2 regions of the Amycolatopsis sp. NPDC114504 genome follow, and region 1 is predicted to be linked to the other one. Evidence: riboswitches for the same ligand, from Rfam matches in the RefSeq annotation. Region 1 holds a riboswitch; the other holds the start of a gene.
The links. Region 1 has a riboswitch for S-adenosylmethionine ahead of ACZ7PG_RS49860 (aminotransferase class V-fold PLP-dependent enzyme). Riboswitches for the same ligand answer to the same signal wherever they lie in the genome.

Region 1 (3,625 bases):
GTCCGCGGTCACGGCCGAGCGGTGCACCAGCTCGACCGTCACCAGGACCAGCTCGGCGAAACCCAGCAACGCCAACGGAACCCCGTGCCTCCCCATCGGCCCAGGCTAACGCTCAGCAGAACGGCGGCAGCTCCCGCGGGTCGCCGGCCGGGGCCCAGCGGCCGTCCACCTTCGCGTACTCCCAGCGCGCCCCGCGCGCGACGATCTGGCGCAGCGCCAGCACGACGCGGTCGACGTGCTCCTCGGTGCTGCCCAGGCCGAGGCTGACGCGGATCGCCTGCCGCCCGTCGCCGCCGGTGACGCCGATGAGCCGCTTGGCCGCGATGTGGGCGCAGAAAGCGCCGTCGCGGACGCCGATGCCGTACTCGGCCGACAGCACCGCGGCCACCCAGCCCGGGTCGAAGCCGTCGAGGACGAAGCTGAGCGTGCCGACGCGGTCGACCGGCGCGTCGAACAGCCGCAGCTCGGCGCAGCCCGGGATGGCCTCGAGACCCTTGCGCAGCCGGGTGAGCAGGGCCTGCTCGTGCGCCACGACGGCGTCCCAGTTCTCGCTGAGCGTCTCGCAGGCGACGCCGAGCGCGTACACGCCGACGGTGTTGGGCGAGCCCGCTTCGTGGCGCTCGGGCCCGGTGTTCCAGACCACCGCGTCCTCGGTGACGAGCTTGGTCGCGCCGCCGCCGGCGAGGTACGGCTTGGCGGCGCGCAGCCAGTCGGCGCGGCCGATCAGCGCACCCGCACCGAAGGGGGCATACAGCTTGTGGCCGGACAGGGCGACGTAGTCGACGTCCAGCTCCTTGATCGAGATCCGGCGGTGCGGGGCCAGCTGGGCGGCGTCGAGCGCGATGCGAGCGCCGTGCTTCCGTGCCACCGCGGCGATCTCGGCCACCGGCAGGAGCTCACCGGTCACATTGGACGCTCCGGTGACGACGACCAACCGCGGTCCCTGCGGGGAGTCCGCGAGGGCTTCGTCCACAGCGGACACTGCCGCGAGACGCGTGCGCGGGGTCGGGATCCGCCGGACGTTCGGGCCCTGCCACGGCAGCAGCGCGGCGTGGTGCTCGGTGTCGAACACGACGACCGTGGTGTGCCGGGGCAGGCTGCGGGCGAGCAGGTTGAAGGAGTCGGTGGTGTTGCGGGTGAAGACGACGGTGTCGGTCCGGCGGGCATCGACGAAGCGACGCAGGACGTCGCGGGTGCGCTCGTAGAGCTTGGTGGAGACCTGCGACGCGAAGCCGGCGCCGCGGTGGACGCTGGCGTACCAGGGCAGGAACTCGTCGACCTTCGCGCGGACGGCGTCGAGACACGGGGCGCTCGCGGCGTGGTCGAGGTTGGCGTAGCCGATGGTTTCGCCGGTGACGAGCGGGACCCGCAGGGACGCCCCGGCGACGGCCGGAACGGCCTGCGGGACAACGAGTCCGGTGAAGTCGGGCGAAGTGCTGGTGCGATCGATGGCGAGAGTCATCGGTGCCTCCTCGGCGGTCCGGGGGACCCCGGCGAGGGGCCCGCGCTTGCCCGTCGCACGACGCGACCGGCCCGGTCTTCACCCGGGGCACCCCACCGCGGAAGGAGGGTTGCCGGCCAGCAAGCCGGGGCTGAACGCTGGCACTCATGACCTGAGCCAGAAGGTAACCGAGAACGCCGCCGCCGGCCAACCCCCGACTCACATTCTGAGACGGCGCTCACACACCGTGAGGTCTCAGAGCTTCGCGCGGAAGCGTCCCGGCAGCTGCGTCACGGCGTTGTCGGCGAGGTGCGTCGCCGTGCCGGTGTACTGCTCGGCGCCCGCGGTGAAGCGCCAGCCGCCGATGGTCTTGCCGTCGACGGCCTCGCCGCTGGCCGCCGCGACGGCCGTCGAGACCTCGGCGAACGACTTGCCGTCCCAGTTCGCCGCCGCCGGGGCGTCCGGCAGGGTCCAGAGCGTGAAGTGCACGTGGGCGCCGGTGCTGCTGCCCCCGCACGGCAGCGCGTTGCCGGTCGAGCCGAGCTCGGCCCCGGCCTCGACGTGCTCACCGTCGGTGACCGTGATGCCCTCCATGTGGTAGTACCCGGTCCGCCAGCCGCCGGCGTGGTCGATGGTCACCCAGTCCCCGCCGGCGCAGTGCTGCAGGTGGACGGTGCCGGCCAGCGGCGCGCGCACGGTGCGGTCGGCCGGGCTGAAGTCGATGGCGTTCTTGACGCCGGTGCTGCCGTCGTCGGAGTGGATGCCGGCCGAGTAGACCTGCTGGCCGGCCTTGAACGGCAGGGCGAGCGCCGGGAACGGGGCGATTTCGGCGGTCGCGGCCGGCGCCGTGGCCAGCCCGAGGATCGCGGTCATCGCGGCGGCGAGGGCCGCCCCACGCACGTGAAGTTTGGTCACCCTGCGTACTCCTTTGGCTCTGCACTCACCCATTCGAACTAACGAATGGAGCGCACAGTAAGCCAAAAGAGGGAACGAAGGGAAGATCGTGTGAGATTTTTGTGGGACAAGCGCCGGACATCGGCACTGGCTAACGGCCCGACTCGCCCTTCCAGCGGGCCAGGCGGCCGGCCCGGTCCACCGCGCGGAGCCGTCGCTCGACGTCGTCGCGGACGCCGCTCGTGGTGACCACCAGCAGCTGGTCGAGCTCCTGGAGCCGGCTGGTCTTCTGCGGCGTGAAGCCGGCGCCTTCGCGCACGACCAGGCTGACCGTCGCGCCCACCGGCAGCCGCAGCTCCGACAGGTACACGCCGTGCAGCTTCGACCCCGGCTGGATGCGGACCTGCAGCAGCTCGGCCCCCAGCTCGTCCAGCGGCGCGGAGTCGACTTCGATCTCGTGCGCCTCGGAGCTCTTCGCCAGCCCGAGCCAGCGCCCGAGCGGCCCGAGCGTCGCGCCCTGGACCAGCGTCAGCACGATGACCAGCACGAACACCGCGTCGACCAGCCGTTGCGCGCCCGGCACCCCCTGCGACAGCGGGATCATGGCGAGCACGATCGGCACCGCGCCGCGCAGGCCCGCCCACGACAGGAACGCCTGTTCCCGCCACGGCAGCCGGAACGGCAGCATCGCCAGCACGACCGACATCGGCCGGGCCAGCAGCAGCACGACGGCCCCCGCGACCAGGCCCGGCAGCACCGACTCGAGCACCCGGCTCGGCGAGGCGAACAGGCCGAGCAGCACGAACAGCCCGATCTGCGCCAGCCAGCCGAGCCCCTCGGCGAACGACAGCGTGTCCGAGCGGTGCGGCAGCCGCGAGTTCCCGAGCACCAGCGCGGCGACGTAGGTGGCGAGCAGCCCGGACGCGTGCAGCAGCTGCCCGGACGAGTACGCGACGACGCACACCGCGACCGTGGCGACCGGGTAGAGACCGGTCGCCGGCAACGCGGCCTTGCGCAGCGCGAGGCCGCCGAGCCAGCCGAAGGCGAGCCCGATCGCCAGCCCTGCCGCGAGTTCGTAGACGACCAGCAGCGGCAGCGTCCAGTCCACAGTGGTGCCTTCGGCCAGCACCACGACGGCGATGTACGCGGGCGCGTCGTTGATGCCCGACTCGAGTTCCAGCGCCCCGGTGAGCCGTTTGCCGATCCCGGCCGAGCGCAGCACGGAGAACACCGCGGCCGCGTCGGTCGAGGCGAGCACCGCGCCCCACAGCAGCGCGAACCGCCAGTCGA
Region 2 (3,625 bases), on a different contig from region 1:
AGATCGCGATCGCGGAGAAGGTCAAGGCCGGCCGTGGCGGCAGCTACAGCGCTTGGCCGGTCTGCGGCAAGAAGGCCTGACACGCTTTTCGAGCGGCCCCCACCTCGACGAAGTGGGGGCCGTTTCGCGTGCGCGGAAAGGCATCACGCGTGTCCCGAGGGGCATCACCCGTGATCAGGCGGGCATCACGCGTGATGCCCCTCCAATCACGCGTGATGCCTGCTCAGTCACGCGTGATGCCCCATCGGTAAGCTCCAGCGGTGGTTGAACTGTTGGGACCTGCCGAGATCCGCGGGCTGGCGGCCGAGCTGGACGTGCGGCCGACCAAGAAGCTCGGGCAGAACTTCGTGCACGATCCCAACACCGTCCGGCGGATCGTCGAGCTGGCGGACGTCGGCCCGGACGACGTCGTCCTCGAGGTCGGGCCCGGGCTCGGGTCGCTGACCCTCGGGCTGCTCGCCACCGGTGCGCGCGTCGTCGCCGTCGAGATCGATCCCAAGCTCGCCGAACGGCTGCCCAAGACCGTCGCCGACCGGGGGCCCGAGGTCTCGGAACGGCTCCAGGTCGTCACGGCCGACGCGCTGCGGATCACCGACGACCAGTTGCCGCGGCCGACCGCGCTCGTCGCGAACCTGCCCTACAACGTCGCCGTCCCGGTCGTGCTGCACCTGCTCGCCGAGGTGCCGTCGCTCACGTCCGGCCTCGTCATGGTCCAGACCGAGGTCGCCGACCGGATGGCGGCGGGCCCCGGCAGCCGGATCTACGGCGTGCCGAGCGTCAAGCTCGCCTGGTACGGCCCCGCGCGCAAGGTCGGCGCCGTGCCGCGCTCGGTGTTCTGGCCGGTGCCGAACGTCGACTCCGCGCTCGTCGCCTTCGAACGCGGTGACGCTCCGGCGTCGGACGACCGCGATCGGCTCTTCGGCCTCGTGGACGCCGCTTTCTCACAGCGCAGGAAGACGCTCCGCGCCGCGCTCGCCGGCTGGGCGGGCTCGGCCGAGCGGGCCGGGGAGCTGCTCACGGCCGCCGGGATCGACCCGAAGACCCGCGGTGAACAGCTGGACGTGCACGACTTCGCGAGGCTCGCCGCCGCGCGTTAGCACGTCCACAGTGGAAGTCAACGCGGTCCGGCGAAAATACGCCTCTTGACGTGCGATCTCGCGATTCGGACACCTCCACTCGTGTGATCTGGGCCAACAGGCTTGCTTTCGCTCGCCGGGATCGGCTTTACTCGGAAGTGTCCATCCCGAGCGACTGAGAGACCTGGCTCGCCGAAGTCGCAGCAACCACCCCCCGCGGGGAAGGTGCTACCGCCAGGACCGATGGAGGCCGTTTCCGATGAAGAGGGTAGCTCGCCCCCTGCTCCTGACCAGGCGTCGCGTAGTCGACGAAGGCCGCCGCTCCGTGACCGCATGTCGACGCTCCCACTGAGCTTGTCGTAGCCGGTCCACCTCTTCTTCATGCACCGTCCTCAAAGGACGGACTTCGCCTGCGGCCGGGTGCCGCGCGCTGCGCGCACCCCGTTTTCTGGAGCCTTCGTGATCACCGTCGAAAACTTGTCCAAAACCTTTGCCACCAACGGAAACTCGGTCGTCGCCCTGCACGACGTGAGCGTCGAGGTCCAGGCCGGCTCGCTGTTCGGCGTGGTCGGCCCGGCCGGGTCCGGCAAGTCCGTCCTCGCCCGCTGCATCGCGCTGCAGGAGCGGCCCGACCGCGGCGTCGTCCGCCTCGACGGCCTCAACACCGGCACCCTCGACGGCCGCCGGCTGCGCGAAATCCGCCGCCAGCTCGGCGTCGTCTCGACGAAACCGGAGCTGATCGCCGAGCGCACGATCGCCGGCAACATCGCCTCCCCGCTCGAGCAGCTCGGCGTCGACGGCCCGCAGCGCCGCAGCCGGGTCGGCTCGCTGCTCGACCTCGTCGGCCTGACGCAGCGCGCGACGCAGCGTCCCGGTGAGCTGACCGAGGGTCAGCTCCGCCGCGTCGCGGTCGCGAAGGCACTGGCCGCGGCGCCGGCGGTGCTGCTCGCCGACGACCCGACCGCCGGCATCGACCCGGAGGAGGCCGGCGCGGTGCTCACCGTGCTCGACCGCGCCCGCGCCGAGCTGGGCACCACCGTCGTGGTCACGACCCCGGACGCCGGCGTGGTCCGCCGGGTCTGCGACGACGTCGCGGTGCTCGAAGACGGCACGGTCGTCGAGCGCGGCACTGTCCTCGACCTGGTCTCGAACCCGGCCAGCCGCACCGCGCAGGCGCTGCTGCCCGCCATCGAGACCACCCGCGCCCAGATCGCCCGCTACGACCGCTCGGCCGACGTCGTGCTGATCGGTTTCGCTTCGGTCGGCGCGCTGCTGCCCGAGGCCGCGGGCCGGTTCGACGTCGAGTTCGCCACGATCGGCGGCGGCCTGACCCGGATCGGCGACACCCCGGTCGGCCGGTTCCGCCTCGGCGTCCGCGGCGAGCGGGCCGACGCGGCACTGGCGTGGGTCGCCGAGCGCGGCGGCCACGTGACGCACACCGCGCGCGGCCCCCAGGGTGTCGCGGCAGCTTGACCCGAACGCCGTAAACGCCCCGATGCGCACGTCGCATCGGGGCGTTTTCGCGGCCACGTAGGCTGGTCGGGTGCTCGCCGTAGTTCCGCCCCCAGTCACCGTCCGGGTCCCGGCCAAGGTCAACCTGCACCTGGCGGTCGACGACCTGCGCGAAGACGGTTACCACGAGCTGGTGACCGTGTTCCAGGCCTTGTCGCTGACCGACGAGGTGACCGTCGCGGTCACCGAAGAGCCGGGCGTGGAGATCTACGGCGAGGGCGAGGGCTCGGTGCCCGCCGACGGCACCAACCTGGCCTGGCGCGCGGTCGAAGCGCTTTCCGCGCACGTCGGCCGCACCGAAGCGCCGAACGTTCGGGTGGTGCTGCGCAAGGGCATCCCGGTCGCGGGCGGCATGGCGGGCGGCAGTGCCGACGCGGCGGCGACGCTGGTCGGGCTGGCGAGCCTCTGGAACCTCGACGTCACGCGCGACGAGCTGGCCGAGCTCGCCGCCGGGCTGGGCAGCGACGTCCCGTTCGCGCTCTACGGCGGCACCGCGCTGGGCACCGGGCGCGGCGAGCAGCTCGTGCCGGTGCTGTCGCGGCACACTTTCCACTGGGTGCTGGCGTTCGACTCCGAAGGGCTGTCGACGCCGAAGGTGTTCAAGGAGCTGGATCGCCTGCGCGCGGACGGCAACCCGCCGCGGATCGGCTCGCACACCCCGGTCGTCGAGGCGCTGGCTTCGGGCGACCCGCGTCAGCTGGCGCTGTTGCTGGGCAACGACCTCCAGGCGGCGGCGGTTTCGCTGCGGCCGGGGCTGCGCCGGACGCTCCGGGCCGGCGTCAACGCGGGCGCGCTCGCCGGCACGGTCTCCGGCTCCGGCCCGACGTGCGCGTTCCTCTGCGAGGACGCGCAGACCGCGGTCGAGGTCGCCGCGGAGCTGTCGGGCGCGGGGGTGTGCCGCACGGTCCGGGTGGCGCACGGCCCGGTCCCCGGCGCCCGCGTGGTCGGCGGGGACGACGCGCCGCGCCCGGCGCCGCCGCGCGTGCACGCCTGACCGTCCATTGTAGATTTCTCTTTCCCGGAAAGGAACGGCTGAG

Region 2: another riboswitch for S-adenosylmethionine. It lies ahead of ACZ7PG_RS27245 (methionine ABC transporter ATP-binding protein); the one in region 1 lies ahead of ACZ7PG_RS49860 (aminotransferase class V-fold PLP-dependent enzyme).

Annotation. Positions count from the first base shown of each region.
Region 1 is NZ_JBVKDU010000007.1:726,672-730,296, reverse strand. Features, by position in the region: gene ACZ7PG_RS49865 (hypothetical protein) at 1-96, opposite strand, end outside; gene ACZ7PG_RS49860 (aminotransferase class V-fold PLP-dependent enzyme) at 113-1,462, opposite strand; SAM riboswitch class IV at 1,500-1,614, opposite strand; gene ACZ7PG_RS49855 (M23 family metallopeptidase) at 1,697-2,356, opposite strand; gene ACZ7PG_RS49850 (potassium/proton antiporter) at 2,487-3,625, opposite strand, start outside.
Region 2 is NZ_JBVKDU010000003.1:1,227,505-1,231,129, reverse strand. Features, by position in the region: gene ACZ7PG_RS27255 (transglycosylase family protein) at 1-80, shown strand, start outside; gene rsmA (16S rRNA (adenine(1518)-N(6)/adenine(1519)-N(6))-dimethyltransferase RsmA) at 261-1,097, shown strand; SAM riboswitch class I at 1,236-1,342, shown strand; gene ACZ7PG_RS27245 (methionine ABC transporter ATP-binding protein) at 1,536-2,549, shown strand; gene ACZ7PG_RS27240 (4-(cytidine 5'-diphospho)-2-C-methyl-D-erythritol kinase) at 2,620-3,582, shown strand.